3 regions of the Paenibacillus sp. sgz302114 genome follow, and region 3 is predicted to be linked to each of the others. Evidence: a T-box and tRNA genes for the amino acid it is inferred to sense, from the RefSeq annotation. Region 3 holds a T-box; the other regions hold tRNA genes.

Region 1 (10,190 bases), on a different contig from region 3:
GACTGCTTCACCTTCGACTGTTTGATTATATTCACGCAATTGAACTTATTCGCTTCTGTCATCTCATTGAACGCGCACAGCCGATCCAGCCAATCATCGCTTAGCGCAGTTTCGACGACAATACGAGTTAAGTGCGGCGCTGGCAAATGCTCCAGACTTTCCAATAGCATAACACGCGAAGGGTCAGCTATGGCATAATTTCGTTTCTGAAGCTCAGCGTCAAGCAGGTCCGGACATAACGGAGTCAGCTTAAAGATTGCAGGCAGCCCTTCTCTCTTGTAAAATGCCTCGCATGCTTCGATACGCGCTGCAAGTGTAGCCACGTCCTTGCTCGCGCCATACATCGCATGAACCGAATTCGCGCGCTTGGTATATCCTGTAGCAAACCTTAGCAGCCAACCTTCATAAGCTACGGTTTGCAGGGACGGCCACGCATTCATCGTTAGTTCCTCAATCAACTCTACCATGTTCATGTTCAATAACGTTCACCTCCATAGATATTGTATAAATATACATATTAACAACTATTTATTCAATAGAGAAAACGTATATCCAGCGCGCAAAACATGGTAAACTAAGTTGTTGTATCAATATCGAAAGGCGGAGAATTTATGGTACATACGTTCATGATCGCGCCCATCACTTACACTCCCTTCGCTAGCGAAGATGAGCAAATCCAGCAATGTAAAGAATGGGGCTTATTATCCGAGAAAGCTACGAAGACGAAACTTTTCGCATATAAGGGCGGCGGCCTTAACACGACCTGCTCCATTGTCGGCTACGTCGACAGTATGACGGCAGTACTTGAATTTGATAATAAACAACAGCACTGCATTCACCCTTCCTATTTGAAAGAAATGCAGACCGCAAGCTTCGGCGCGAGACAAGTCGCTGCTGCAGATGAGACTGCCGGCGAACAAGAAGTTCCAGTCAGCGAAACGGCATCTGCTTCGACTGAAGCGGCTGTGGAATCGGCTGAGACTGCCGCTGTTCATGCGGCTGCGGCGGCTGCAGAAGCTGAAGCCGCAACCGAAGCTCCTGCTCCGGCAGAGCCGAAGAAGAAAGCAGCAGCGAAGAAGGAGAAAGCGCCTAAGCTGCAGCTGCCCGAAGAGAAGGTGAAAATGACTGCTACGGTGAAGGAATTCACGACCGTGCCAAACAATTTCACTGAAACGGAGGATGAAGTCATCATATATGAAGCGGCTTCTATTACGGAGCCTGCCATTGAGCTCGGAGATGCATGGTCCAGCTACAGCGCGACGCTGAAGAAGCTGGAGCTCGAAATCGGACATACCATTACGTTCGAGTGCAAAATCGTGGAGAAGAAGCTGACCAAGCATCCTGTCCGCTATAAGATCAACAATCCTTCGAAGCTTCAGAAGCTATAAATGTTCACGAGAGACCCTCCATTTGAGGGTCTTTTTCTTTTGCTCATCCCCCGCCATTCTCCTTCCTTATGAAAAGCATACTTAAAGGCCATACTACTAGATAGGTGAAGCTTTCTTAAGCTTAGCCTGGTCACTGAAAGGAGTCCGATAAGCACATGCAACCGACTAACGACCCCATAAAAGAGGCTCCGGCCGTCAAACGCAAGCTGCATTCGAGCGTTGATTTACAATTTGACCGCACCTGGCTTCACAATCTGCAGGATCGTGTTGACCGCAACGGCCCGTGGGACGATTGGACGATGTATCAGCTGGCGATTGAAGCTGAACAGTCGAGGCTCATTGAAAGTTTCGATGATTTGCAATGCTTGCGCAGCCTCCCTTCCTTCGAGCCGATGGCGCATCAAATCTCGACAGCGCGCAAGGTGCTGCATGAGATGAGCGGACGAGCCATTCTTGCCGATGAGGTTGGCCTTGGCAAGACGATCGAAGCCGGTCTCGTACTGAAAGAATATATCGTGCGAGGTTTAGTGAAGAAGGCACTTATTCTCGTTCCCGCCTCTCTCGTGCTGCAATGGGTACGCGAGCTGAACAGCAAATTCGGCATCTCGGCTGTCGCGCAGAAGAAAGAGCATTCCTGGAACAACGATGTCGTCGTCGCTTCGATGGACACTGCGAAGCGTGAACCGCACCGTGAACGGCTGCTTGCACAGGACTATGACGTGCTCATCATTGATGAGGCTCATAAGCTGAAGAACAAGAAAACAACCAACTACCAGTTCGTTAACCAGCTCCGCAAGAAATATTGCCTTCTGCTGACGGCAACGCCCGTGCAGAACGATCTAGACGAGCTGTATAACTTGATTACGCTGCTCAAGCCGGGTCAGCTAGGCGGACAGAATGAATTCGCCGCGAACTTCGTCCTCGATAAGCGGCTGCCGAAGAACGAGGAGCAGCTGCACGAGGCGCTGTCTACCGTCATGATCCGCAACCGTCGCGGCGATGGCGATATTCACTTCACGAAACGGATCGTGAAGAATATTCCGCTGAACCTCTCGGCCGAGGAGCAAGCGCTCTATGATGGCGTGACGAAATTCGTCCGGGATCGCGCAAGTGAATCAGACGGAGATTTGTCGAGCCTACTTTCACTCGTCACACTGCAGCGCGAGGTGTGCAGCAGCCGCGACGCCGTATTCGTCACGCTCGTCAATATGTTCAAGAAGACGCCGGAGGACTCTCCGCATCGCGCGAAGATCTGGGAGCTCGTCGAAGTCATTCGCACCATCACCTCCAATACGAAAGCGGAGAAAGCGATGGAGCTTGTCCGCGAGATGAATGACAAAGTAATTATTTTCACAGAATACCGGGCGACGCAGGAATACCTGCTTCAGTATTTCCGCGCCAACAATATGGTTGCGGTTCCGTACCGTGGCGGGATGAACCGAGGCAAGAAGGATTGGATGATGGACTTATTCCGCGGCCGCGCTCAAGTTCTTATCGCAACCGAGGCGGGCGGCGAAGGCATTAATCTGCAATTCTGCCACCATATGATCAACTTCGACTTGCCGTGGAATCCGATGCGGGTGGAGCAGCGAATTGGACGGGTCCATCGACTCGGCCAGACCAGCGATGTGCGGATATATAATCTGTGCACGGTGGGTACAATCGAAGAACATATCGTCAATCTGCTTCATGAGAAAATCAATCTGTTCGAGCTAGTCATCGGCGAGCTGGATCATATTCTCGAACGTTTCGAGAAGACCGAATCGCTGGAGCAGCGGCTTGCCCGGCTTATGCTGGAGACCGGCGGCAATGGCGATTTGCTGCGCAAGCAAATTGACGATCTCGGAAACTCGCTCAGCCGCATCCGCGATGAAGTGGAGCTAGAAGATGATGAGATGAGCGCAATCAACTCCGTTATGAATGCCGTTGGCCAAACAATCGAGGTGAGACCATGAACGAACGTCAAATTCAAAAATTCGTGCAGAGGTACTTGGATGCTACCGGCTGCCATATCGTGGAGAAATCGCCTGCCCACTTTCAGGTCAAGCTGTCGCCGAAGGCTGATCGTGACCTGACGAACCGCCCCTATTATTGGAGCTTCGTCGATCGCACTGGCGCAGAGCCTGAGACGATGTCGCTGCTGCTCGTAACTGATAAGCAGAAGTACGACAATCAAATGGCTGCGCTGACACAAGCTTCGCAAAGCCAGCAACATTCTCCCAGCAGCACCGGGGCAAGCGGAGCTGATGGAGCAGTCGGAGCCGCGCAGACAGCGCCGGCGCCGAACTCCACCGAGGCCGTTCTCGGCCGCTCCTTCGGCTACATTCACGGCACATTGAACACGAACATTCGCGTCCCGCGAGAGGATCTTTATTTTGGCTCAAGACGGCTTAATCAGCTCTTCGATTCTTCCCGCCAAGGCGGCAGCTACCTGTGTCTTTTCCAGGAGCCGGATAAGCGCAGCAACCACCCACTCGATTCCACCGCATACAGCGCGTGGTTAGGTGTCAATATGAAGGTCGAATTCGCTTGCGATATGAAACGCGAAGAAATCCACTCCTTCGGCATCTCTCTAGCTACAGGGCAATGCATCGAGCAGTTCCATGACCGGCTGCTGCAATACCGCATGACGCCTAAGCTGCCGCCGAATGTGCATACAGCCAAAAACGCGTTCACACTTGTCAAAGCAGCCGCCATTGCGGAGCAGACGCTCGAGCGAAAGCTGCGGAATTACGATTATTCATGGGCAACTGCTGCTGCCAAGCGGTTAAACGAAGAGCTCGAAACGATCAACCACTACTACGAGCCGCTTCTGGAATCTGCCGAGGAAGAGAATAAACCGCAAATTACGGAGCAATTCGAGCGCCGACGGGATGAGATCCGCTGGCAGTACGAGCCGCGCGTGACGGCTTCCGCCATCAATTGCGGCATTTTCTACTTGCAAGGAATAGGCTGAATCGTACAGGTCAGCATGATGCGACAAGAACAGCGGTATGACCCAACCATCCGGCAAAAATAGAACGATGCTTGTCCATGCCGCTTGACAGGTTCCTACACCCTTTTTCGCCCCATTTCGTTACAATGACGGTGTCAGGATCGAATGCACGAAGGCAAGTCAAATCTCAAGGAAGCAGCAGGTGATGCATATTGCACAGCTTACGGCGCCTTATCCTCATTTTGGCCATACTTGTCTCCGCTATCTTCTTGATGAATAATGAGGTTTCTGCATCAGCCTCAGCCGCCGCGGCCACCGCTCGCGTCATTCATGCACCTGCCCAAGTGAAGTCGAAGCTAGAGCAGCAAGTGAAAGCATGGTCAGACACATTATCCAAGCAGCAAGGGTTCGGAGCGTGGAAGAATGCAACTCCTGTTATCGTCCCAATTGGCCCTGGCACGCACGGATGGCTGGTTACCTTTCAAGTCAATCATCAACCTGTTGGCTATATGATCGTCAATGCAACTGCGAACGGCGGATTTGCGCTTGGGGAATACGGAGCTGGCAATCATCCCGCCTTTGATCCGAACACCCTATATCGCTCCATGATCCGTCAAGGACTGATTACATCATTCGCTGAAGCCACAAAAAAGCCGCTCCATCTGGAACGGCTTTACCTCTCTCCGGTGCTCGCTGTTTGGAAATGGACAACAGCAACTGGCGGAACCTATTATTTGGACGCATGGACAGCGGAAGCATTGCCTATTAACAATAAAATGTGGGACGAACAGTCAGCAGCTGAGTCCGCGAAGCTGCAGAAGCAAGCACAGACGCTCACCGCCGTATCCGGGGTGCGAGTCAATGAATGCTTCGATCCGTATGAACGTATGCCCTGGTTGACCAAAGCTCCTCTATCGTACGATCAAGTTCGGCTGCATCTCCCGGAATATTTAGATCAAATGAGCCAAATCCGCTATACCGCGGAGCTGTATCGCCAGACGGTGCTCTTCGTATTCCCCGCTATCGGCTATCACAGGTGGAACAGCTCGTCCATCTTCGTTGAAGTGGATTATGAAGGGTCGCGCTACATCCCGATGGCGACGATGAACGATTTAGGTCATTTTTACCGGTAAATCAGGTAAATCAGGTAAATCAGGTATTTCAGGACGTTCTTCGCTGCTCTGATCTCGAGACGATGACTTAATGAACTGCATGACCCCTAATCCGCCAATACCGAACCAGCGTGTCAGCCAAGGCTCTTTTGCTGCTTTGGCTTTTTGGCGATTCTCTCTGCGCGTATCCATTGGCGTATCAATGAAGTTAATCGCTTTGCCTGTAAGGAACTTAATGTAATCTTCCGGTTTTTCAACAGCCATAACGTTTCACTCCTTTTCCCTTGTGAATTGCTTATCTACAGTGTCTCCGCTAATCATTTCTTTCAAACATGAATGAGTTTCCTCGGACTGTGCCACGCTAACCTAAAGTCTTCTGGAACTGGAGGTATGGCATAAACAATGTCAGTAGATCTCATTCACCGAAAGTTGATGCGACTCATTTTACCGATTTGCACGGTTCTCGCCCTTAGCTCCTCCCAGCCGGCATTATGTGCCGCCGACGCTTATCCGCTGGATGCACCGGCAAAGTATACCAGCACTCAAGTGCTGCCGCCTGATTACCAGCGGGCATTGCCAAGCGCGGAAGTGCTGATCGACGTCGGACATGGCGGCATTGACGGCGGCGCTCATCACGAACATGTGCTGGAGAAAGACATCAACCTCGCGATTGCGAAGAAGCTCTATTTGCTTCTAAGCGCAAGCGGCATTAAAGCTATTCTCAACCGTGATGCCGACTACGCGCTAAGCGACGACAATAGATGGAACCCCGCCGGCTCAAGGCATAGACGCGACCTGTCGCAGCGGAGCCAATTGACCAAAGAAATCCAGACGCGTATCCTCGTCAGCATTCATGTCAATTGGGCGCCTGACAAGACGGAGCACGGACCGCTCGTTCTCCATCAGAATGAGGGCGAGAGCGCGCTGCTTGCATTCTGCATCCAGGATGCGCTGAACCGCAAACAGAATACGGGGGCACTTCCGCGCGTTGGCAAACCTTTCTATCTGCTGAACGTCGTTAAGCAGCCCGCCGTCATCGTAGAATTGGGATTTCTCAGTCACGAAGGCGACCGTGAAATGCTGATCGATCCTCGCAAGCAGGTTCAGCTTGCAGAAGCGATCAACTCAGGGGTGCGGAATTATATCCTTCTCCGCTGACGGAACGATCATCTGTGATAAAGTGACGAACGTTGTATTCGGCTTCATCCCTGGAATGCTCGCTTTAAGCGCCGAAGCTGTCAGCTTGCCCGGAGGGCCGACATGGCCGATCGTGACACAGCTGTCATGATTCTCCAAATATTTCCGCAGAATGCCGACCTGCTTCGAAATATGACTGGCCGTGTATACATCATCAAGGAAGACTTGATTCGATAATAGAGGTACGCCAAGCTCTGCTGTCAGCTTCGGCAGCACCGTCTTAAAGGTTGTTCGGCTGTCGAGGAAGAACATGCCATGCGCTTTCACGACGGACAGCACGACGCGCATGACCCGCTCATCTGCCGTTACTTTGGAGCCCATATGGTTGTTCATCCCGACGGCATGCGGCACGGCGCTAATCGCTTCTTCGACGCGTTTGCGAATCTCCTCGTCGCTCATTGCGGTTGTAATCGCGCCAGGACCAAGCCACTCCGGCTTGCCGCGCACCGGCTCCATCGGCATATGGACGATCACGTCGTGACCGAGCTTATGCGCAAGCTCTGCATCCTGCTTCGTCGTCGGCAGGAACGGCATCACTGCCACTGTAAAATGAACCGGGAGCTCCATCATCTCTGGCGTTCCCGTCATGTTGTTGCCGAAATCATCAATGACAATGGCTACCTGGCGGTTGCCTTTCAATTCACTCTGTATACTTGCCTTAGCAATGCCGCCAATCGGCAGAAGCAGCATGCTCGCAGCAATTATGCCGCATAAGCCTGTCCATTTCGCCCGCTTCATCTGGGTCATTTTGCACACGTTCCTCTCGTTGTATCAATACTCGCTCTCCTTCATTGTTTGTGTGAATAGGTAAATTTATGTATTTGTTGCGAGTGGCGGGCAAAAGAAAAAGATGAGGATCATCGCTGATCCCCATCTTCTTCAGTTGCTTTGTATTTCGAGTTAGACTGCATAGACAGTTGCGCTGAGGTTAATCGGACCAATAACTGCAGCACCGGATTCAGTCAATCTTTCCACATACAAGGAATAACCGTGTGCGCCAGCAGATACATTAATGTCGATCACTTGGAAACTGACAATCATGTTTCTCTCATAGCCTGGTTCCACCCCTTGCAGGGCATAGAAGATCTCTTGAGTGCCACGAAACACGCGGAATAACAATTGCGTCACGCTGTCTCCTTCGCCTGCAACACCAACTGTGGCATTCAGCTCAACACGGTTATTCGGGAAATGCGGAGCAACAAAGATGCCTAGCTCAGCCAGAATTACTTTCTCAGGCATAAGCGGAATTTCGATATGCACCTGGTCAGTAACAACTGCAGGTACACTCACGTTATAATAGATTACTTGTGTCATTCGTTCAACAACTCCTTCCATCGCCAGATAATGCTAATCTATGAAAATAGCAATCATTTGGTGTGGATGAGCTGTATTCGCTGCCTGCCTGCTAATCTCCGATTGGTCGCGCGCTAACGCCTTCGAACGTCAGCTGTACAGGGCGAATGCTTCCATCCTCCTCAAACTCCATGCGGTCCAGGCAGACGACTCGGTGATTCCGGTCTGTCTCCGTAAGCGGGCGGCGATGGTAGACGATAATCCACTCATCTGTGCCAGGCACTTGAATCATGCCATGATGCCCCGCGCTTGTTGCAACCTCCGGATTCTGCTGCAAAATCTTCCCTACACGCTCGAACGGCCCAAGCGGCGACGTTGCTTTTGCGTACGCGACCGAATAATCCGGCACGCCCCAGCCGCCTTCCGCCCACATGAAGTAATAGAAGCCATCGCGCTTAATCATGCATGGCCCCTCAACGAAATGCTCCGGAGTTACGGACTTGAACGTATCGCCATCCTCAAAGTTATCAATGCTGATCATATCTTCATTCAGCTTCACGACATTGCAATGTCCCCAGCCGCCGTAGTATAAGTATGCGCTTCCATCATCGTCGATAAAGACATGCGGATCGATGGGCTGAGCGCCGTGGTGGAACTTATCAATAAGCGGCTTCCCAATCGCATCGCGATAAGGGCCTTCGGGCCGGTCAGCTACCGCTACGCCAATGCCACCGATCTCATCATCGCTCTGAATATCATTCGCCGCAAAATAATAATAATATTTGCCGCCGCGCTCAATCGGAGATGGTGCCCATAACGCTCTCCACGCCCACGAAATGCTGCTCATTTCGAGAATGCGATCAACCTTCGTCCATTCAATCAGATCCGAGGAATAGAACGCATCGAAATGAGTCTGCTCCTCATAAGGGGCGGAATAAGTCGGATAAATCCAATACTTGTTATCAAAAATTCTAGCTTCAGGGTCTGCATACCAGCCTGCAAATATCGGATTGCCTGACGTGCACTTCAACATGTTCTCAGTCACTGTAACTCTCCCTTTGGTTGAACCAGATTATGGTGTAGAGGCAATTATATCAAAAAAAAGGAAGTATCATCAATTCGTATAAACAAAAAAAAGCCCTTCAGAATCATCTGAAGGGCTTTAGTGTTACATGTAATGCGGTCGAGAGGACTCGAACCTCCACGTCATTGCTGACACTAGAACCTGAATCTAGCGCGTCTGCCAATTCCGCCACGACCGCAAATCTCATATGCAGCTTCTTCATTTCTTCAGAAGCGGCGAGAATTAATATACCACGGTCACTAACGTGAAGTCAACACTACTCCCGAAAAAATTCAGATCGCCCTAACTAGAACTGAACGCTGAGCGTGCTTAGCGATCCGTGCTCAATCGTATCGTACAGAACACGAATATCATTGCCCGGCGTATTCGCCCCGAGCGCAATGAGCAGCGGCACAAAATGCTCTGCTCGCGGAACGCCGCGTCTTGCATGCGGAGCCAGCGTGTCGTACTTGCTGAGCGATTCGATATCGCGTGCCAGTACTTTCTCGCGAATCCAATCTCTAAATTCCACAGTCCACTGCCGCGGTGCAGCATCTCCTGCACGATCAATCTCGTTGAAATTATGCGTCAGAAACCCGCTTCCAATGACAAGAATGCCATCCTTCTCAAGCCCCTGCAGAGCTTCGCCGATTGCGATATGCTCCCTCGGAGACAAGAATGGGTTAACCGATACAGGCACAATGGGAATATCCGCTTCCGGATAGGCATGCATCATGATCGGAAAGACGCCGTGATCGAGCCCGCGATACTTCTTCTGCACGGGGATATTGTGACGGCGAAGCCGTTCCTCTACGATATTCGCGACAATCGACGAGCCTCTAGCCGGGTATTGCACCTGATAGTAAGATGGCGGGAACCCATAATAGTCATATACCATCTCATGAACATCGTCTGTAGCGGCAATGGTCGTAATCTCGCTCTCGAAGTGCGCGGAGAAGATTACAATCGCTTTGGGACGATTCTCTTTACCATAACGGTTAAGAAAAGCAGTAAATTCCGATTGCTCGAATATCGTCATTGGCGATCCATGCGCCAGAAATACAGGTGAAATCATAGCAGTCCCCTCCTACCAGCGACCAACAGCAACAATGACAAGCAGCACGACGAAGATTACGTTCATTCCGATCGCTTGATTTTCTTTACGCTTCGCATGTACGCCAATTGCCAGCACCATGATTACG
Region 2 (10,190 bases), on a different contig from region 3:
GAGCAAGCTTTGCTAGGCGTGTTGGAACAAGCGGTCACCTCCATTGCAGCTGATTGCGAGAGACGGTGCTGTATGCTGAGATTGAGCCTGCAGGGCAGAGGGCCGCTGCATCACCAATTATCAGAGGCTGCATTTATACAAGAGCTGCTTCATGGCATTCGAGTGCGGATCTCTGATTTGCTTGAAGTACATGACGATGCTGCCGAGCCGTGGTGCTGGGTGTATCAGATCGATGCGGAGTCCGGCGCTGAGCTTGATTATGAGATGATTGCAAAAGAGGATAGCTTCACCGGCGAGCTAATCCGAAGCAGCTTGTTCATAGAGGCAGATGAAGCTGCGCTCGAAGAACTGGCGAGTGAAGCGCTGCAGCCTCTGCATGCGAATGCAAGGCTGCGAAAGCTCGTTCGGCAAATGCAGGGGGAGCGGGCTCTTCAATGGCTCGCTAACGCAAGAGAGCTGGCTGCGGGACTGTTGATGGAGGATTCGCCATTAAAAACATCCGAAAAACAAGCAGAATCGGGGCTAGAGGGAGGCGATAAGGCATGAAGCTGCGGGGCTTGCATATTGATGGCTTCGGCAAGCTTAGCGATCGAGCGTATCGCTTCGATGCGCCTGTTACGATCGTCTATGGCCCGAATGAAGCGGGAAAGAGCACAATGATGAGCTTTATTCGCTCGATGCTGTTCGGCTTTGCGAGCAAAGGCAATCCGGCAGAGCGGCTGGAGCCAGTGAACGGTGGTCGCCATGGCGGGAGATTGTTTTTTGAAAATACCGCCGGGGTCCGTTATGTGCTGGAGCGCTTTGGAGAGGCATCCAGCAAAATCAATGTCCGAATCGAGCAAAATGAAGAAGTACATAGCGCTTACAGTGGGGCAACACTTTCAGCTGAAGTGCTTACACAGCAGCAGTGGGAGAGAATGTTTCTTGGCGGTGTCAACGAGCGTTTGTTTCGCGAGCTGTACGCCATTACGCTATCAGAGCTGCAAGCAATCGGGATGCTCGAAGGGGACGAGCTTGGTAAACAATTGTATCACGCCGGATGGAATGGCGGTGGCGCCATTGCAAAGACGGAGAAGCTGCTAACCGCGCAGCAAGACAGTCTGTATCGGCCTCGAGGCAGCACGCAGCAGATGAATAAGCTCGTGAGATCGCTGGAAGAGACGGAAGCGCAGCTGAGACAGCTGGAGGATGGAATCGCTGCGTACAATGCGCTATCCGAGGAATTAGCTGGCGCGGAAGCGGAGCTTGATCAGATCGATTGTCAGCTGCCAATGCTGCGCGAGCGCGAGCAACTGCTTGCGAGAGCGTGCGAGCTGTGGGAGATTTGGGTGGAGCGGCTGGCGCTGCTTCATGAGCAGGCGGCAATTGGGACTTCGATGCCTAGGCTCGCCGCGGATACGCGTTCTCGCTGGGAACTTATTGCGGCAGAGCTTTATCGCTTGAAGCAGGAGCTGGAGCAATCGAATACGATTGCGGAGCGGCTGCGTCGGGAATTTAGCACTCTGACTGTCGATGAAGAGCTGTTGGCAAGAAAGACTGAGATTGAGTCGCTTATGTTGTCGGTGGAATCCATGAACGCAGCTCGTCAATCGCTCGTTGAGCTGAGCGCAGAAGCGAGGGAAGATATTGAAGCTGTGCACCGGTTAATCGGCCAAATCTCGCCGGAATGGAACGAAGCCTCGCTGCGCTCGTTTCAGTCCGGTGTAGCGGAGCGGGAAGCGGTTCGGGTATTTCGAGCTGCGCTTCAGGAGCGAGACAAAGCACTCCGCCTAGCTGAAGCGGAGCTTCGTGCAGCTGCTGTGCAGCTGAAGGAAGCGGATTCGCAGCTTGTGGAGCTGGATGCGATTGGTGGACAAGCTACAGAGCAGGAGATAGAGCTGCTTCCTCAGACATTGGAGGCGCTGCGAAGCGCATCCAGACAATTCGAGGAAGCTTGGCATGTGCTTGAGCTTGCGCAGGTTCGCGCGCAAGCGGGTTCTGTTGCGGTGTCGCGGGGGCGTGTGCCTGACGCCGCGTATTGGGTTGCCAGCGGGGTAATGGCCGCTGGTGCTGTTTTGTTAGCCGCGGCAGGCCAGCCTGCCGCGGCAGCAGCCGCCGGTGCTCTGGCGGCTGCGCTGGCGGCACCGCCGCTGCTGCGCCTTGCGCAGCGGCAGCCGCAAGCCGCTGCCGCAGGCGCGCGCGCCATGGCTGCGCCGCCGGGCCGCGGCGGCCGCGCGCGGCGCGGGCGTGCGCCAGCGCTAGCGGCGGCAGCGGCTGCGGCGCATGCGCAGCCGCTTGCAGCCGCGCAGCGGCGCGTCGCGGCCGCGCTGCAGCAGCTCGCGCGCGAAGCCGAGCCGCTGCTGCACGGCCTGCTCGCGGCGAGCGCAGCGCCGCCGCAGGCGCTTGCTGCGGCGCACAGCGAAGCCGCAGCAGCGGCGCAGGGGTCGCCGCTTCGCGGCTGCTCCGGCGCCGCCGGGGGCGCAGCGCCGCTGCTCTCGCGCCTGCGCGCAGCGATCGACGCGCGGCAGGACGAGCTCCGCGCGAGCGCCAGCGCCGCGGAGCGCGCTCGCGAGCTCGCGCGCCGGCAAGCTCGGCTGCGCGCGCAGCAAGAAGCTGCAACAGCCGCGGCAGAGCACGCGGCCGAAGCGGCGGAAGCAATCGCGGCCAAGTGGCGCGATTGGCTAACGGCAAGGTCGCTTCAGGCGGAGCTATCGCCTGAAGCTGCCCTTGAAACATACGATCTCGCTGAGCAGGCCCAGCTTCGATTACAAGCCTATGACCGCGCCGCGAGCAAGGCGGCGCGAATCGAACAGCAGCTTGCTGATTTCGAGCAAGCCGTCTTCGGACTGTCCGAAGCGTTCCCGGCAATCTGTTATCGGGCGCACGGCGATGCTGCAGCGGCACTTCGACTGCTGCAGGCAGAGCTGGACAAGCAAAGCTTGCTTGAGCGGCAGAAGAGAGAGCTTAAACGTCAGCTAGCTGATCAAGAACTATTGCTTGAACAACAGAGCAAGCATGCCGAGGAACAAGGCAATAAACAGCAGCAGTGGTTCCAAGCTGCACATGCGGCTGATGAGCTCGAATGGCTCGATGCGCTGGAGCGCTCTGAGCGGCTTGCAGCGATTGAGAATGCACGATTCAAGCTGGATGCCCAGTTGACTGCGGGTTTAACAAATGCGCAGCGTGAGCAGCTTGAGAGCTGGTATACGATCTATGATGGAACGCAGCTTGAACGCATGAAGACTGAGGCTGAAGAGGAGTTGTCGCAACACGAGGCGCGAAACGTAGAGCTGCTGGAGCATGTTGGACGCAAGCGGCAGCGTATGGAGCAGCTTCTTCAAAACAGCGACAGGCAGCGATTGACGATGGAGCGCGAGCAGGCGACTGCAACGCTAGAGCAGCTTATTGACCGCTACGCTGTCTTGTCCTTCAGCATGGCGATGATTCGCCGTACGAAACGAGTGATGGAGGAGCAGCGGCAGCCGGCGGTTCTACGCGAAGCGTCGAGACTGATGAGCATCATGTCTGACGGCAAATACAAACGGATTTGGATGCATGAAGAGAAACAGGCTATCTCCCTGGAGACGGAAGGCAGCCGAATGATTGAAAGTATGTATTTGAGCCGAGGGACTGCTGAACAGCTGTATCTCGCCATGCGGCTCGCTCTTGCCGAAGAGGCCTCTTCATCCTCAAGCGCATTGCCGCTCATTCTCGATGATCCGCTTGTCAATTTCGATTACGGACGGCTGATCGGATCGGCAGCTGTTCTGAGGGAGCTGGCCGAGCGAAGACAGATCATTCTTTTCACCTGCCACGATCATATGCGGGACGCATTGCTAAGCGTTATCCCAGATGCAGCCATCATTGAACTTATAACATAGCCGCCTAGGCTTCACAATCACATTTAAGAGTTCTCCCGCCGTCTAGGCTTCCGGATCTCATTCACGATTTCACCTGCCTCCTAGACCGCTTATCTCTTTGTCGCTCCCACCCTACTCCCCAGCCGGAGGTCGCTGCCGGATGAGCAGCACCAGCCATCCGAGGCTGATTAGTCCGAACAACGGGTAGAGCGTCGAGAGCAGCGGACCGAAACCGATCTGGCTGGCAACGTAGCAGCAAGCGAGGGTTATAATCGTGAGCAGCGTCCGAGAGATTTTTAGCCGCTCCTGAAGCTGCAAGGTCAAGCCATAGATGTCCGCGATGAGCGTCGTGAAGATTTCTGCGAAGATCAGGAAGATATAGATCCACTGAATGCCATGCCCGAGCTCGCGCGCGATGCCGCCCATCGGGATGGCGTATTGCTGGATGCCAGGCATATAGACGGACAAGGCGATATGGCCAGCGATCAGCATGAAGCCGATGCCGATGCCGCCGACCCAGGAGCCGTATACAATCGTTTTACGGTCACGCATTTCCGCCCCGAGCGGAACAAGCACGGCTTGTGCCATAGAGAGATTGAACGCAGCATACAAGAACGGTGAAGCCCAGATCGAGAGCAGCGAATGATCGCTGCTTAGAAGCAGCCATCTGTCCGAGCCCGGCGTTTGCACCGTATCAATAATAATGAGCACGGTGAACAGAAGCATAATAGGTACGACGATGGCATTGACAGCCAGAATGGCATTCATTCCTTTGCGAAGCAGCAGGAAGCAGCCGAAGATTGTAATTAAAAGTCCTGACTGATAGGAGATATTCCAGTTTTCCGAGAATATTGAGCCTGCGCCTGCGAGCATGACGGCACATACGCCGAACAGCATAAGCAGCATGAAATGGCTGACCCATCGTCCGTAACGCTCGCCGAACAGCACTTTATTGACATCTTCATACGATTTGGCGCGGATATCGCTGCCAATAAGCATCATTTTGGCGCCAAGCCATACAAACATAAGGGTCGCCATTATAATGGTTATTGCACCAGGTAAACCGAACCGTGTGAAAAACTGCAATATTTCTTGGCCAGTTGCAAACCCTGCGCCAACAATTGTACCCATATACGTAAAAGCAATTTGTAGTACCTTGCTCGTCCGCTTCATCATCTAAGCCACAACCTCCTATTTCCCAAACGATACCTAATAACAAGGTATGTCCAAAGAGGGACGGGCATGACTATTATGACAGGTTAGCGAGTTGATCCTACTTTCATGAACATTGCAATTGCAGTTAGTGTCTTCTCTGCCTCACTTGCACTTATTGTTTGGCGACCTCGAGGCATTCATGAAGCTATTATTGCGCTAATCGGCGCGCTCCTATTATTCGCAGCAAGACTGCTTGCGCCTTCGGACGCGGCATATATATGGAGCTTTGTCTGGGACGCGACATTCTCGCTCATTGGCATTATGCTATTTACTTCGCTGCTGGATGCGAACGGCTTCTTCCGGTGGGCAGCGCTTCATATCGTACGAAGGTTTCACCATCATCAGTTAACGCTGCTTGTGCTGCTGTGCTTACTCGCTGCTGGCATTACGATCTTCTTCAACAATGATGGCACGATTCTCATCATGATCCCGATCGTGCTTGAAGTCACATCGCTGCTCGCATTATCGCGCAAGTCGAGGATCGCTTTTTTGTTAGGCGTCGGGTTTATAGCGGATACAGCAAGCGCGCCGCTTATGATGAGCAATTTGACGAACATTTTAACAGCCGATTTCTTCGAAATATCGTTTGGCGAGTATGCGAGAACGATGCTGCTGCCTGGCTTAAGCGCCATTGTCGGAACTGTAGTTGTAACGGTTGCCTATTTTGGGCGGAGTATTCGGAGAGAAGAACATAGGTCAGATGCGCCCCAATCGTTTCCCGTGCCGGCATCCGTTATTGGAAGTAGATCGCTGTTCATCTTATCGTGGGTGATTATGGCTGCAATGCTGGTGGGGTACTTTCTCGCGGAGCGGATACATTTGCCGGTGGCAGCAATCGCGCTCGGTGGAGCGGCGATTCAATGGGCGGCAAGCTTGCTTGCCCGGCAAGGGGATTTCCAGCGTACGGTAAGACAAACGCCGTGGCTAATAATCGTCTTCGCGCTGTCGATGAATCTGATTGTGTACAGCTTATATTTGCATGGCGCAATATCATGGTTTCCTGAGCTGCTTGAGCCTTTGGTGAAGCATGGTGAGTTCGTCGGAATCGTCAGTTCGGGGATTGTCTTCTCATTGCTGAGCGCGGCGGTTAACAATTTGCCTGCTGTCCTCGTGTCCTCGCTCTCGATCGAACATATGGCAGGACCGCATTACTTGCCGTTTGCAAGCCTCCTTGGAACTTCAGTAGGCGCGAAGCTGACCCCGATCGGGTCGCTCGCCACGCTGCTCTGGATGCAACTGCTCCGTAGAGGCGGCATCGAAATCTCCTGGCGGGAGTACGGCAAGTTAGGCTTGCTGCTGACGATGCCCATTCTGTTCGTTGCGCTTGTCACGCTTTGGCTAGTTTGGATTTGAGAACAGCTTAATGGAGAGAACCGTATTATTGGCAGGGTCAAGATCGAACTTCAGCAACGCACCGGTTCCTTTGTATGCAAGAACGCTCGCGGTTTGAATATCTGGTTTGCCGAGCGATTTAACTACAGCATTCTGGCTGTCGCCAACGATCAGCCCATTCAATCCTGTAGGTGTGCTCTTGTCAAATACGTCGACGAACTTGACCTTCTTATCGGCACCGTAGCCGACGGAGAAAGCGGCATATTCGGACACAGTGACGGACTCTTTATCATCATCTATCTTATAGTTGTCCGAAGGCTTGCCGAGCTTGCTGTCCCAAGTCGCTTTGGGGTCGCCGATGGCAATGCCGATGAGGTTAGGGGCTTTCGGGTCCCACTTCTTCTCGTTCTTCGCTGAAGGTGACTTAGCTGAAGCCTTCGTAGGGGTCGAGGTGGACTCTGTCGTTGCATCAGCAACTGTTGTCGCATCGTTATTTGAGGGAGTCTCGCCAGAAGTGGCATCAGCTGTAGATAGGTTTGTATCCAGCGCTTTTTGCGGACTGTCTGACTGCTCATTCGTTGAAGCAGAATTGATGCGGCTCACCACTGTATTATCGTTGTTTTCCTGTGAGAAATCGCCGGTGCCGAGCTGACAACCTGCCATGAGAAGTAGCAAGAGGCATGCTGCCCCGGTTAAAGCAGGTTTTTTTATTAAGTGTATCGAAATCATATCCATGTGCATTAGCACCACCTGTATGTTCTGCAGAACACGCTCTATTTGTCAGCGTTTCTCGTATCCAATTAGACGCTCATTTTGGAAGAAAGTTGCAGTGAATTTGTTTTGCATTGCTATTTTTGCACCTGTAAGTTGCACACCTCAGGGTACATATGGTAACTTTAACGGAAAAGATTTTTACGGTGGAGGTTTGGCGAATGGAACTGTTAAAAGAACGCATACTGCGCGAGGCTTCTATTCTAAATCAGGACGTCCTGAAGCTGGATGCATTGCTTAATCATCAGGTCGATCCGCTGTTAACGCAAGAGATGGGCAAGGAGTTCGCGCGCCTCTATGCCGAGACTCCGATTACGAAGGTCATAACGGTGGAATCCTCTGGTATTCCTGTTGCTTACGCGACAGCGCTTGCCCTTGGCGTACCGCTCGTGTTCGCTAGACGGAAGAAGACGCTAATCGCTGACCCGGATGCTTACTGCGAGCGCGTGCCTTCTTTTACGAAAGGAATTGTAACGGATATTATGGTTTCCCGTCAATTCTTAAATGCGGATGATACGGTCCTCTTTATTGATGATATTATTGCGAACGGCGATGCAGCGCGCGGCCTGATCAAGATTATAGAGCGCTCTGGCGCGAAGCTTGCCGGACTTGGTATCGTAGTGGAGAAATCATTCCAGTCAGGAGCGCGTACGATCCGCGAACAAGGAATCCGCGTCGAGTCGCTCGCGAAGATCTCCTCCCTGGACGGCGGTCAAATTCGCTTCGAATAATACCAAGATTCAGTATCTTTCCACGCGCTCTGATTTGACTTATAATGTTCATAAGTAATGGAGGGAGGCGTCAATATATGGGTAAACTTACAGCAGATTACTTAATTAGCAAATTGTCGGACGCGAAAATTCATTTCGAACGTGCACTCGACTGCAAGCATACTGAATTTGATGACTTGTACCCTTATATGATTGAGCACCCGCAGTTCTTCTGGTATAAACGTTATGTCGCATGGTCGGAGCTACTGACAATTGTGAAGCTTGCCGAAGAGCTAGAGATTGACTGGAAAGAACAGTTTTCCGAGAAGCAAACGGAGTATATTGCGAGTCGTGTCATGTCGTCCCGTGTGTTGGATGAATGGTATGAGACGAATGACTCCAAGGAGCATGTCGGTTAGCGAGAACGAGAACCGGAAGCCTCAGGGCAGGAGCAATCCTCCGCGCCCCTGAGGTTTTTTTATAACGATGAAGGATAGAGGAGTGGAATGCAATCGTGATTTCCGAAGAACAGCTGGATCAATACCGGATAGAAGGGATCTCACTCCGTGTCGTTCGTGACGGCATGGAGGCCAATGATGTGATGGGCATCGTCGTTGCCTGGGACGCAGATAGCGTCGTCATCCGTAAACGCAATCGTAAAGTGGTGAAGCTTAGCCGTGGCTATATTTATGAGCCGGTTACCGCGCCAAGAACGCAGCTGTAGCCATAGCACGAAGGGACGAAGCCACCCTAACCTTTAAGAGGAGCTCGCAGGCATCATGTTCTGGGAGTATTGCTGTGATACCACGTACCGGCTGCTGGATGCTATTCATCGTGGTTTTGAATCTGGTATTAAGAAATAAATAAAAAAGATAGGTTATCGGTTGACTTGTCATTTAGGATTATGGTATATTAATTTTCGTTGCTTCACTTGGAAGCAATCACTGCAAGATGCGGTCGTGGCGGAATTGGCAGACGCGCTAGATTCAGGTTCTAGTGTCAGCAATGACGTGGAGGTTCGAGTCCTCTCGACCGCACCATATAACAAACACAACTCTTCGAAGCTTTCGAAGAGTTTTTTTATGTTCTCATTATGCAATCCTGTTAGCCTAAAGAGTGCGGTATTCATATGCTGAGAGGACATGTAGCCGTTCTTCGGAATGATAAGGTGGCAAGCCCACTCCGGGCTAACGAATCGTATAGCGCTTAGTTAGTCGATTTCGACAGGTTAATTCGGCTAACGAACTGGGGGCACGTTATTGCCCTGATTTTGCTACCTAAATGGCTCAAAACTGCGGAATAACTTTACCTGAGTTCGTTAGCGACCCAAACTATCCAAAATTGCTCAAATAACGCTATCTGAGCTCGTTAGCGGGGGAGCAGGGCTGTGAAGATTCGTTGCAGTGGCAATGAGGTCCGACTTTCATTAACAATTCTTCGACTTATCCGAGGAGTTTTTCTTATGTCGTCTAAACGAGATTCCGCCAAAACCGCTGATGACCGCAATGTAGAATCCGGCATCATACCACCATCCGATGTTGTGGGCTTCATATACTCGGATGTGGTGTTTGAATATGCCGATAATGAGGGAGATAGGTGCAATCCAGCCGTGCCATATGCCCCAGAAGAATCCTGCGGGACGATCGGCGTTGTTGACGCCGTCGCCTGGCACACAGCCTGTTAATGTTAATACAGTTACAGTCAGCAGCATCAGGATGAATAGCGCTCTTACTCTTATTTTCATTTTCATATTCAGCACCTGCCTTTCTTTGTATGAATCTATTCATAAAAGGACGACCCCATGCACCTCGGTGCAGCTGATCGTCCCTTTTTCTTATCGCTATTTAGCTTCAACCTCAACAATGTCGTTGTTCGCGCTTTTGTTCACGACTTCTTGGTCAGGCTGCGCCTCTCCGTGTAATTTGTGGAGGTGTTGAATATGTGCCTTGCCCCAATCATTCATGGCCATAAGAACCGGCATTAAGCCCTTGCTGTGCTCGGTCATAGAGTATTCGACCTTCGGCGGAATTTGCATATAGATTTTCCGGTGTACGATATCGTGGTATTCGAGTTCCCGCAGCTGCGTCGTCAGCATCTTCTTCGTAATTTCCGGCAAAGCTCGCTGCAGCTCGCTGAATCGCATCGTTCCGTTCAAGAAAAGATGATACATGATCGAAGGCTTCCATTTGCCGCCCAAAATTTCCAGTACCTTTGTGAACTCACAGTTCTCAGACATTAGCTTAGGATTCTCCTTAGGTATCTTTTTGTATACTATGTCACATTAATGTGCCTACTTCTCAATATTGTCCCTAGAGGCTATTAT
Region 3 (10,190 bases):
CGATCGTGAATACGGACGGTCACTTGAAAGGCTACAATACAGACGGCATCGGCTATGTCCGGTCGCTTAAAGAAGAAGCGAAGTCTGATCTTGCAGGCTCTCATGTGCTCATCATCGGCGCCGGCGGGGCGACAAGAGGTATTCTTTATGCGCTCGCTCGCGAAGGTGTCGCGTCCATTACGATCTCGAATCGTACAGTTGCCCGTGCAGAAGAGCTGGCTGCCGCATTCCGTGGACTTGTTCCGGTAATCCGGGCTATCGGCCAGGATGAACTCCAAGCGGCTTGCGGGCATAGTGATATTATTATTAATACAACATCGCTCGGCATGTTCCCGAATGTGGATGAGACGCCGATTGACAGCTCGTGGCTGAAGCCGGACACGGTAGCGAGCGATCTGATTTATAACCCGCTTACGACGCGTTTCCTCAAGGAAGCAGCGGAGAGAGGCTGCCGGATACACGGCGGACTTGGAATGTTTATTTATCAAGGCGCTTATGCCTTTGAATATTGGACGGGACAGCCTGCACCGGTAGAAGCGATGCGAGAGACAGTGCTTGAAGCGCTGCAGCAGTCCAAAAGCTAAATTGACGAGAGAAGGAAATTTCACATGCTAACAGGTAAACAAAAGAGTCATCTGCGCTCGCTGGCGCACCATTTGAACCCGATTTTTCAAGTAGGCAAGGAAGGCAAGAACGAGAATCTGATTCGTCACATCGAAGAAGCGATCGAAGTGCGCGAGCTGATCAAAATTTCTGTGCTTAACAACAGCATCGAAGACCCGAAAGAAGTTGGCGAATGGATAGCAGCTGAATCCGGCTGCGAGCTTGTTCAAGTTATCGGCAAGACGATCGTGCTGTACAAAGAAAGTAAAGATCATAAAACGATTGAACTGCCTTAAACCACCGAATCAACAGCAGCCGCAAGGGATGTTCCCGGAGCGAAGCAGCATTACTTTTAAAGAAAAAAGGTTTGCGCGGTTTTACATAATGTTCGCTCAGCGAGAGGAGACATGAACTTGATAAAAGTCGGTTTTATGGGCGGCACGTTCGATCCCATTCATTATGGCCATCTGCTCGCTGCCGAATCGGCGCGTGAAGCATGCGGCCTAGACGAAGTTTGGTTTGTTCCGGCCGGCCATCCGCCGCTTAAGGAAAACGCTCCTCTTGCTGACGGGGCTACCAGACTTGAGATGGTGTATCGGGCGATTGATTTTCAGCCGCATTTTCGCGCTATGGATATCGAACTGGAGCGAGAAGGCACCAGCTACACGATCGATACGATAAAAGAGTTGAATGAACTGTATCCGGGGCGGGAGTTCAGCATTATTATCGGCTCGGACCGCGTCAACGATCTGCCGAAGTGGCATAACATTCAGGAGCTGGCGCAGCTGGTGCGCTTCATCGGCGTAACGCGCGGCGGTGAGGACATGGAAGTTAACGAGCTGCCGGATTATCTCAAGGACAGGCTGACAGTCGTGAAGATGCCGCTGTTCGAGCTGTCCTCGACGGTTATCAAGGAGCGTATCGCGGCAGGCCGTTCGATTCGGTTCCTCGTACCGGAGAAAGTCTATTCGTTTATTCGAAGGAATGAACTCTATGAATCGTGATGAACTGATGGCTTCGGTCAAAGCGGAAATGCCTGAACGGAGATGGACGCACACGCTCGGCGTGATGGAGACGTCAGTGCTGCTCGCGGAGCGGTTCGGCTGTGATCCGGTTCGCGCGGAGCTGGCTGCGATTCTGCACGATGTCGCGAAATATTGGCCGACCTCGCGGATGGAGACGATTATTCGGGAGGAAGGGCTTCCGAGCGATCTGCTCGAATATGACAAAGAGCTCTGGCATGCGCCGGTCGGTGCTTTCATAGCAGCACGTGATTATGGCATCGAAGATATTGAAGTGCTGGATGCGATCAAATACCACACCTCCGGTCGCGAACGAATGACGTTGATGGACAAAATCGTCTGTCTCGCCGATTATATGGAACCCGGTCGTGATTTCCCAGGCGTGAATAAAATAAGAGAAATAGCCGAGCATAGTGTGGAAAAGGCGCTTATTGCAGGGTTTGATTCTACGATTTCTTACTTGCTTCAGCAGGGAAAGCGGATTTATCCGCTAACCGTTGCAGCTCGGAATGATTTAATACTTCAATTACGGGAGGCTGAGTAATGACAGTAAATCCAGAGGAACTTCTGAAAGCCGTTGTAGCAGCGGCGGAAGATAAGAAAGCGCATAACGTGGTGGCGCTGGATTTGAAGAACATTTCGCTCGTCGCAGACTATTTTGTCATCTGTCACGGCAATTCGGATACACAGGTGCAGGCAATCACGACCGAAATCCGCAAGCAGGCGGAAGCGCGTGGCGTACGGGTTCGCGGCATCGAAGGTGCTGATACTTGCAGATGGGTGCTTGTAGACATCGGCGACGTTGTTGTTCATGTATTCCATCGCGAAGAGCGCGAATATTACAACATCGAACGACTATGGTCCGATGCGAAGGTCGTGGAATTAGCATGAGTCTCGTAGCAGGCACAACGCAGAATTTGAAGCTGGCCCGCGAGGTTTCTCCTTACGGCTACTTCATGACAGACGGCGAGAACGAAGTGCTTATGCACTATACCGAGCTCGTCGGCCACCGTCCGCAGATCGGTCAATTCTATGATGTATTTCTATTCTTCGATTCCGAGGACCGCATCGCTGCGACAATGAAGAAGCCGCTTATCCAATTGGGAGAAGTGGCTCGTCTTAAAGTGGCGGATATTCATCCGCGTATAGGCTCATTCCTTGAGATGGGACTTGGCCGGCAGCTGCTGCTGCCATTGTCCGAACAGCCTGAGCTGAAGGAATTGCGTCCAAAAATCGGCGATGAGGTGCATGTTATCCTCGCGCACGACAAGATAGGCCGTCTCGTTGCAAAGATAGCTTTCGAGGAAGAGCTGGCTGAGCTTGCTTTTCACGCGCCATCCTCGTGGCATAACACGTGGGTGGAAGGCTGGGTAACGAAGACATTGAAGATCGGCTCGTTCGTCATGATTGACGGCGGCGTGCTCGGCTTCGGCGCGTACGGCTTAATTCCAGCTGACGATCGGACAAGATTGCTCCGTCTCGGAGAGCGCGTGAAAGCCAGGGTAACGTTCGTTCGTGAAGACGGTCGCGTCAATCTGTCGATGCAGCAGCGCAAGGAAGTAGGCCGCATGGAAGATTCAGACCGGCTTCTAGCATTTTTGAAAGAGCGTCCGAATGGCGCAATGCCTTACTCTGACGCGACTACAGCGGACATTATCAAGCAGAAGTTCGGCATTAGCAAGAGTGCCTTCAAGCGCGCGCTAGGCAAGCTGATGCGCGACGGTATTGTAACGCAAGAAGGCAACTGGACGAAGCTGACCGAGCAAGCCGCTGCGGCTGAGAAGCAGGAGGGCTAACATGGAAGCCTATCGGCAGTTTGCCACTGTCTATGATCGGCTGATGGCGGATATGCCGTATCCAGAGTGGCTGAAGTTTGCGCAAAGCTGCTGGCAGCGATATGGGACGCCGCGTACGGTTGTTGATCTCGGCTGCGGGACAGGCAGCATCGCGATCCCGCTTGCAAGGCAAGGCTATCAAGTCTATGGGATCGATTTGTCCTCGGACATGCTGACGATCGGCCAGAGCAAGTGGGAAGATTCGGTTCGCAGCGACGGACCTGCGCGAGGGACGATTACGTGGCTGCAGCAGGATATGACGGAGTGGGAGCTTGGCGAGCAAGTCGATTCGGTCATCTCCTTCTGTGATTGCGTGAACTACTTAACGGAAGAAGAAGATGTCGTTGCCGCGATAGAAGCGACTTATCGGGCGCTAAAGCCGGGCGGCGTATTTCTCTTCGATGTTCATTCGCAGGCAACGCTGGATCGTTATGCGAGCGAGCAGCCTTTTGTTCTTGATGAGCCGGATGTGGCGTACATATGGACGTGCGAGCTTGATGAGGAGCGAGGCGAAATCGAGCATCAATTGACGATTTTCGCCCGTGAGGATTCGAGAGGCGTCAGCTTCGCTCGCATTGAAGAAACTCATGTGCAGCGTGCCTACGATGCCGCGTGGCTGCGGGAAGTGCTGCTAGGTGCAGGCTTTTCTCAGGTCGAGCTATATGCTGATTTCTTGCTGGAGCCGGCAACGGGCGATGCAGAACGACTGTTTTTTGCAGCGGTCAAGTGATCATGCTGTCCGTTTTAGGCGCTTTTCCTTGACATGGTAAGATAGGATTAATTATAATCGAACTATCTATTTTTCCCTGCACAAAACGAATTTCGTCTAACCATTAGGAGATGTGTCGTTTTTGCTTATATGGTGTTGAAGAGGAGCAGTAGCTTCAGCAGCGTCTGGATCAGAGAGCCGGCGGTAGGTGCAAGTCGGACCAGCGTGAAGTGAACTCGCCTTGGAGCCGCACGTGAACAGCTTATTTAGCTGCCAAGCGTGCCGTCTCGCCTGCGTTAAAGGCATAGAGTGAGCAGCGGTAAAGCATACCGCTTGCTAACTAGGGTGGTACCACGGGAGCATAATCCTCTCGTCCCTAGCGATTACGCTAGGGGCGGGAGTTTTTTTATTTTCTCGGCAAGACTAGTTTGTTTAGTGAAATGGGAGGCATATTTATGACACAGGAGCGCCAAGAGCAACAGGGTTATAACCCGCTCGTAATTGAGCCGAAATGGCAACGGTATTGGGATGAGTTCAAAACGTTCAAAACGACAGAGGATGCAGGGAAGCCGAAGTTTTATGCACTCGACATGTTCCCGTATCCGTCCGGTGCAGGCTTGCATGTAGGCCATCCGGAAGGCTATACCGCTACAGACATCGTGTCGCGTTATAAGAGAATGCGCGGCTACAACGTCCTTCACCCTATGGGCTGGGACGCGTTCGGCTTGCCAGCAGAGCAGCACGCTCTGGATACAGGGGAGCATCCGCGTGAAATTACGGTCAAGAACATTAACAATTTCCGTCGCCAAATTAAGTCGCTCGGCTTCTCGTACGATTGGGATCGCGAGTTCAGCACAACGGATCCGGATTACTACAAATGGACACAGTGGATCTTCATCCAGCTGTTTAACAAAGGTCTTGCTTATGTAGCTGAAGTACCGGTTAACTGGTGTCCGGCGCTTGGAACGGTACTTGCGAACGAAGAGGTAATTAACGGCCTTAGCGAGCGCGGCAACCACCCGGTTATCCGCAAGCCGATGCGCCAATGGGTGCTTCGCATTACGGAATATGCAGAGCGTCTGCTTGAAGATTTGGAAGAACTGGACTGGACGGAAAGCATCAAAGATATGCAGCGCAACTGGATCGGCAAATCGAAGGGTGCAGAAGTGACTTTCGCAATTGATGGTCATGATGCTTCGCTCGTTGTGTTCACAACGCGCCCGGATACGCTGTTTGGTGCTTCGTACTGCGTACTTGCTCCAGAGCATGAGTTGGTTGAAGCGATTACGACTGAGGCGCAGCGCGCTGCAGTGAAGGACTATCAAGAGACAGCTGCGCGCAAGAGCGATCTGGAACGTACAGACCTGAACAAGGATAAGAGCGGCGTATTCACAGGCGCTTACGCGGTTAATCCGGTTAACGGCGCGCTCGTGCCGATCTGGATTGCTGATTATGTGCTTGCAGGCTACGGAACAGGCGCGATTATGGCAGTTCCTGGTCATGACGAGCGCGACTGGGAATTTGCGAAGCAGTTCAATCTGCCGATCGTTGAAGTAGTCTCCGGCGGCGACGTGAGCGAAGCCGCTTATGCTGGCGATGGTGCACACGTGAACTCCGGTTTCTTGAACGGGCTTAGCAATGAAGAAGCGATTGCGCGTGCCATCGAATGGCTCGAAGCAGAAGGCAAAGGCCAAGGCAAAGTGACGTACCGTCTGCGCGACTGGCTGTTCAGCCGCCAACGTTACTGGGGCGAGCCAATTCCAATTCTTCACTTGGAAGATGGCACAATGAAGCCGGTCCCAGACGATCAATTGCCGCTCTTGCTGCCCGACGTGGAACAAATCAAGCCTTCCGGAACGGGAGAATCTCCGCTTGCGAACGTAACGGAGTGGGTGGAGACGGTAGATCCTGAGACGGGCATGAAAGCTCGCCGCGAGACGAACACAATGCCGCAATGGGCTGGCAGCTGCTGGTATTACCTGCGTTTCATTGATCCGCATAACGAGAAGGAGCTATGCTCCAAAGAGAAGCAGAAGGAATGGCTGCCGGTTGATCTGTACATCGGCGGCGCCGAGCATGCGGTGCTTCACTTGCTGTATGCGCGCTTCTGGCATAAAGTGCTCTACGATATCGGCGTAGTCGATACGAAGGAGCCGTTCTACAAGCTCGTGAACCAAGGTATGATCCTCGGCACGAACAATGAGAAGATGAGTAAATCCCGCGGCAACGTCATTAATCCAGACGATATCGTGAGCGTGTACGGTGCAGATACACTGCGTATGTACGAAATGTTCATGGGTCCTCTCGAGGCGACGAAGCCTTGGAATACGAACGGCGTAGAGGGCATGTATCGCTTCCTCGGCCGTGTATGGCGTTTGTTCATTGGCGAGAATGGCGAGCTGTCCGAGAAGATCGCCAATGTTGAAGGCGCGGAAGCGTTCAAGCGTACTTGGCACCGCACAGTGAAAAAAGTGACAGACGATTACGAGAATCTGCGCTTTAACACTGCGATCAGCCAATTGATGATCTTCGTTAACGACGCGTACAAAGCGGAATCGCTGCCTCGTGAAGCGATGGTGAGCTTCGTACAGATGCTGTCGCCGCTTGCGCCGCATATCGCGGAAGAGCTGTGGTCGAAGCTTGGGTCTACCGATTCGCTCTCATATGCAGCTTGGCCTACGTATGAAGAGAAGTTTACGGTTGACCAAGAGGTTGAAATCGTCGTGCAGGTGAACGGTAAAATCATAGATAGGATCTCGATCGCTGCTGATACAGCTGAAGCAGAGATGGAGCGGATAGCGAAAGAGTCGGAGAAGGTCGCTGAAGCGATTGCCGGCAAAACCGTTCGCAAGCTGATCGTTGTTAAAGGCAAGCTTGTTAACATCGTTGTCGGCTAAACGGCTGATCAAAGGTTGACATGAAAAAAGAGGTGAACGACCTCTTGGCGCAAAGCATGCGCTAAGGGCCGTTCACCTCTTTGCCGTATAAAGAGACGGATACGCGCTCCAGGTCCTCTTCATATTTGGCATGCGTGACGCGGATTAGTCTGTTGAACACACAATCGAGTTCGTCGTTCAGCAGGGCAATTGCTTGTGCCGTGATGCCGCCCGGCACACAGACGCGGCTCTGCAGCTCCTCCGGCGTCATGCCGCCTGCTGTGAGCAGCTGACCCGTGCCGAGGAGCATTTCGGAGGCGACGACTCGCGCCTGATCGCGATGGAGACCGGTTTCCTCAACCGCTGCGTCGATAAACCGCTGCAGCAGGAAGGCCATGATTGCGGGGCCGCAGCTTGAGAGATCCGAGACAACGCGCTGATGCTGTTCTTCAATGGGGAGCGGCTCGCTGATATAAGAGAGCAGTCCGTTCAGGCGAATGATGTCGGCATCGGTCATCCGGTTGCCGTACATGCACAAGGTGACGCCGCTGCACATGTTGTTGGTGATGCTCGGAATGACTTTGGCGATTTTGCAGCTGAGTGCATCTTCGAGCTGCTCGAGCAGCACGGGACTTGTAATGGAGATGACGAGCTGGTGAGGCAGAACGACATCGCGAATTTGGTCCAGTACCGCCTTGAACTCCATCGGCTTGATGCATAGAAAGATAACATCTTGATCGATGACCGCATCGCGATTCGAAGGGACAGCTTGCAGGCCGGGATGGCGGTCGGCGAGAGCAATTGCTTTTGAGTAAGTGCGGTTGCTGGCGGTGATTTGCGATGGCTTCAGCGCTCCCGATCCAATAAACGTATCGACGAGCAAGCTGCCCATGCTCCCAATCCCGATAAACCCGACATTCATCGCAATCCCTCCTCAAGGCAAAACATAAGTATTTCGATCGATCGCTCTTACTACGGTATGCAAGGCGGCAAGGCCAACATGACCGAATGGAGCATAAAAAAGATTTTGTCAGTCGAAAGGGGCTTCCTTTATGGGGATGAAACCGAGAAGCAATAAGATTAATCCGCAGAAGCTGCTTATCATTGTGCTGCTCGTTGCAGCTGTCGTGCTGGTATGCACCGCTTTGTATCAACCTGAGAGCAGCGGGCAGCCTGGCTGGGAGGCGGTGAATGATCAGGTTGAACGCGCGCTGGGACCTCAGGAGTCAGCAGAAGTGAAGGACCAGGAGACGGAGAAGGATAAAGCGGTGTCTGGTGGTGCTGTTGGTACGAGCGAAAAGAAGAATGATGCGCATGAGGTCAAATCGAGTGAGAGTGTTGGCGGGAGTATAGCGGCAGGAGCGGATAATGCGACATCGCCGACGGTTATGGATGGCAAGGTCGATATTAATCATGCGACCGCGGAGCAGCTGGATACGCTTCCGGGAATTGGAGCTTCGAAGGCGAAGGCTATCGTAGCTGATCGAGATCAAAACGGTGCGTATCATAGTGTCGACGATTTGCTCCGAGTGAAGGGAATTGGACCAAAGCTGCTTGCGAAGCTGAAGTCTTTCATTGTTCTGCAGCCCTAATTATGCGACAATAGAAAGAATTACTTATTAATGATCATACGTTTTGGAGCCCGTACATGTGCCAAAGCCGATGCTTTCGAAGTGAGCTTTTGTGCTTGCAAGATGCATATTCAGGCGCCAACGCACAAAACACTCAGGGAGGCAGACGAGTAGAAATGGCAAGGAACACGCAGGATAACATGCGCAAAGACTGGGACACCTATTTTATGGACATCGCGTATATGGTATCGACACGCTCCAGATGCCCGCGCAGACATGTCGGAACGGTGCTGGTGCAAGGGAAGAAGCTGCTCGGTACGGCATATAACGGCGCGCCGATGGGAGTCTCGGATTGCTCCGAAGACGGCTGCATGATTGTAGAGGAATATGAGTTGCAGGTAGATGGCGAACAGGAACAAATGATCAAGAAGCAGCGCTGCATACGCACGATTCATGCGGAGCAGAACTTGCTGCTTTTCACGGATCGGATCGACCGGGAAGGCTCGACCGTCTATGTGACGGATCAGCCGTGCTGGACATGCGCCAACATGCTGGCCAACAGCGGCGTCATCGAAATCGTCTATCACCGCGCCTATTCCAAGGACAGCGATAAAGTAAATGCGCTCATGGAGTTAAAAGGAATCATTTTTCGGAATCTCGCCTCGTACGAGCCCCCGGCTCAAGCCGGCATGGATATCATTTCATAGCAATCAAAGCAGCTTCAATGAGGAAGAACCTCTTGCTGCATCTGGACATTCCCGCAAGCACTGCCGATTGATCGGCAGTTGCCCGGCGTGTTGCAGGTGTGGGAAGAGGTTTTTTTTGTTTTCGCCGAAATCATGCGTTTCCGGGTGATGTAGCTGGTTAAGTGGATTAGATTGGTGGGATCTCCGGTGAAGAGGGGGACTAGATACCCTACATTAGCGAGAAAACGCGAGAAACCAGCAAAGAAGGGTAGTGGTTACCCTACATTGGCGAGAAAACGCGAGAATATCGCAAAGAAGGGTAGTGGTTACCATTCATTGGCGAAAACTCGAGAATCCAGAGGCAAAAGGAGGGGCTGTGTGTGGCGAGAAGGCCGCTTATATGGTTTACAGTGTGCTGGGTACTCGGCAGCAGTGCGGCTGCGGGGCTGACGAATGCGGGTACTTATTTGGCTGGCGCGGCGGTATTCGTGATGCTGCTCGCGCTGACGTTGATGAGGCAAGCATCGTGGCAGCTGGCAGCCGCGTGTTTGGCGGCCTTCGCGCTTGCGGCAGGGCAGCGGGTGTGGGAGGATGCACACAATGTGACGGGACTTCCTGCGGAGCTTGTCGCCGCGCAAGAAGCTGTTCCGATGGGTACAATTACGTTTTCAGCGAAGATAACCGGCGTTATTACTGAGCCGCCGGAAGTAGATGGCGACCTCGTGCAAATGGTCGTGAAAGTTGAAGCGGTGAAGCTGGCTCGCGAGGCGCATAAGCAAGTCCTTCATGGTGAGCGGATGCAGCTGCAGGTACGGCTAGCGGAGGAGAGTGAGCTTGCCGTTGCTGCCAGTTGGCGGCGAGGACAGCGCATTGATGCTGTAGGCGAGC

Evidence for each region. A T-box is a leader RNA that pairs with one kind of tRNA and senses whether it is charged. The one in region 3 lies ahead of leuS (leucine--tRNA ligase), so its partner is inferred to be a tRNA-Leu.
Region 1: it encodes a tRNA-Leu, which carries the amino acid that the T-box ahead of leuS (leucine--tRNA ligase) is inferred to sense. The anticodon was not compared.
Region 2: it encodes a tRNA-Leu, which carries the amino acid that the T-box ahead of leuS (leucine--tRNA ligase) is inferred to sense. The anticodon was not compared.

What each region holds. Positions count from the first base shown of each region.
Region 1 covers NZ_JBVYOI010000001.1:560,398-570,587, reverse strand. The annotation lists gene AC0LWF_RS02635 (GNAT family N-acetyltransferase) at 1-473, opposite strand, end outside; gene AC0LWF_RS02630 (hypothetical protein) at 612-1,388, shown strand; gene AC0LWF_RS02625 (DEAD/DEAH box helicase) at 1,544-3,343, shown strand; gene AC0LWF_RS02620 (YqhG family protein) at 3,340-4,344, shown strand; gene AC0LWF_RS02615 (hypothetical protein) at 4,536-5,456, shown strand; gene AC0LWF_RS02610 (YqzE family protein) at 5,436-5,699, opposite strand; gene AC0LWF_RS02605 (N-acetylmuramoyl-L-alanine amidase family protein) at 5,838-6,593, shown strand; gene AC0LWF_RS02600 (divergent polysaccharide deacetylase family protein) at 6,561-7,379, opposite strand; gene AC0LWF_RS02595 (exosporium protein C) at 7,533-7,946, opposite strand; gene AC0LWF_RS02590 (glycoside hydrolase family 43 protein) at 8,038-8,958, opposite strand; tRNA gene AC0LWF_RS02585 (tRNA-Leu) at 9,104-9,187, opposite strand; gene AC0LWF_RS02580 (DODA-type extradiol aromatic ring-opening family dioxygenase) at 9,296-10,063, opposite strand; gene AC0LWF_RS02575 (DoxX family protein) at 10,076-10,190, opposite strand, start outside.
Region 2 covers NZ_JBVYOI010000001.1:549,897-560,086, forward strand. The annotation lists gene AC0LWF_RS02520 (metallophosphoesterase family protein) at 1-546, shown strand, start outside; gene AC0LWF_RS02525 (AAA family ATPase) at 543-3,860, shown strand; gene AC0LWF_RS02530 (YkvI family membrane protein) at 3,972-5,012, opposite strand; gene AC0LWF_RS02535 (ArsB/NhaD family transporter) at 5,121-6,407, shown strand; gene AC0LWF_RS02540 (hypothetical protein) at 6,393-7,061, opposite strand; gene AC0LWF_RS02545 (xanthine phosphoribosyltransferase) at 7,319-7,888, shown strand; gene AC0LWF_RS02550 (hypothetical protein) at 7,966-8,286, shown strand; gene AC0LWF_RS02555 (hypothetical protein) at 8,382-8,591, shown strand; tRNA gene AC0LWF_RS02560 (tRNA-Leu) at 8,821-8,907, shown strand; gene AC0LWF_RS02565 (hypothetical protein) at 9,294-9,617, opposite strand; gene AC0LWF_RS02570 (winged helix-turn-helix transcriptional regulator) at 9,708-10,103, opposite strand.
Region 3 covers NZ_JBVYOI010000003.1:534,768-544,957, reverse strand. The annotation lists gene aroE (shikimate dehydrogenase) at 1-584, shown strand, start outside; gene yhbY (ribosome assembly RNA-binding protein YhbY) at 609-899, shown strand; gene nadD (nicotinate-nucleotide adenylyltransferase) at 1,020-1,607, shown strand; gene yqeK (bis(5'-nucleosyl)-tetraphosphatase (symmetrical) YqeK) at 1,597-2,169, shown strand; gene rsfS (ribosome silencing factor) at 2,169-2,516, shown strand; gene AC0LWF_RS11730 (CvfB family protein) at 2,513-3,421, shown strand; gene AC0LWF_RS11725 (class I SAM-dependent DNA methyltransferase) at 3,423-4,190, shown strand; T-box leader at 4,317-4,550, shown strand; gene leuS (leucine--tRNA ligase) at 4,625-7,066, shown strand; gene comER (late competence protein ComER) at 7,128-7,967, opposite strand; gene AC0LWF_RS11710 (ComEA family DNA-binding protein) at 8,098-8,637, shown strand; gene AC0LWF_RS11705 (deoxycytidylate deaminase) at 8,793-9,323, shown strand; gene AC0LWF_RS11700 (DNA internalization-related competence protein ComEC/Rec2) at 9,683-10,190, shown strand, end outside.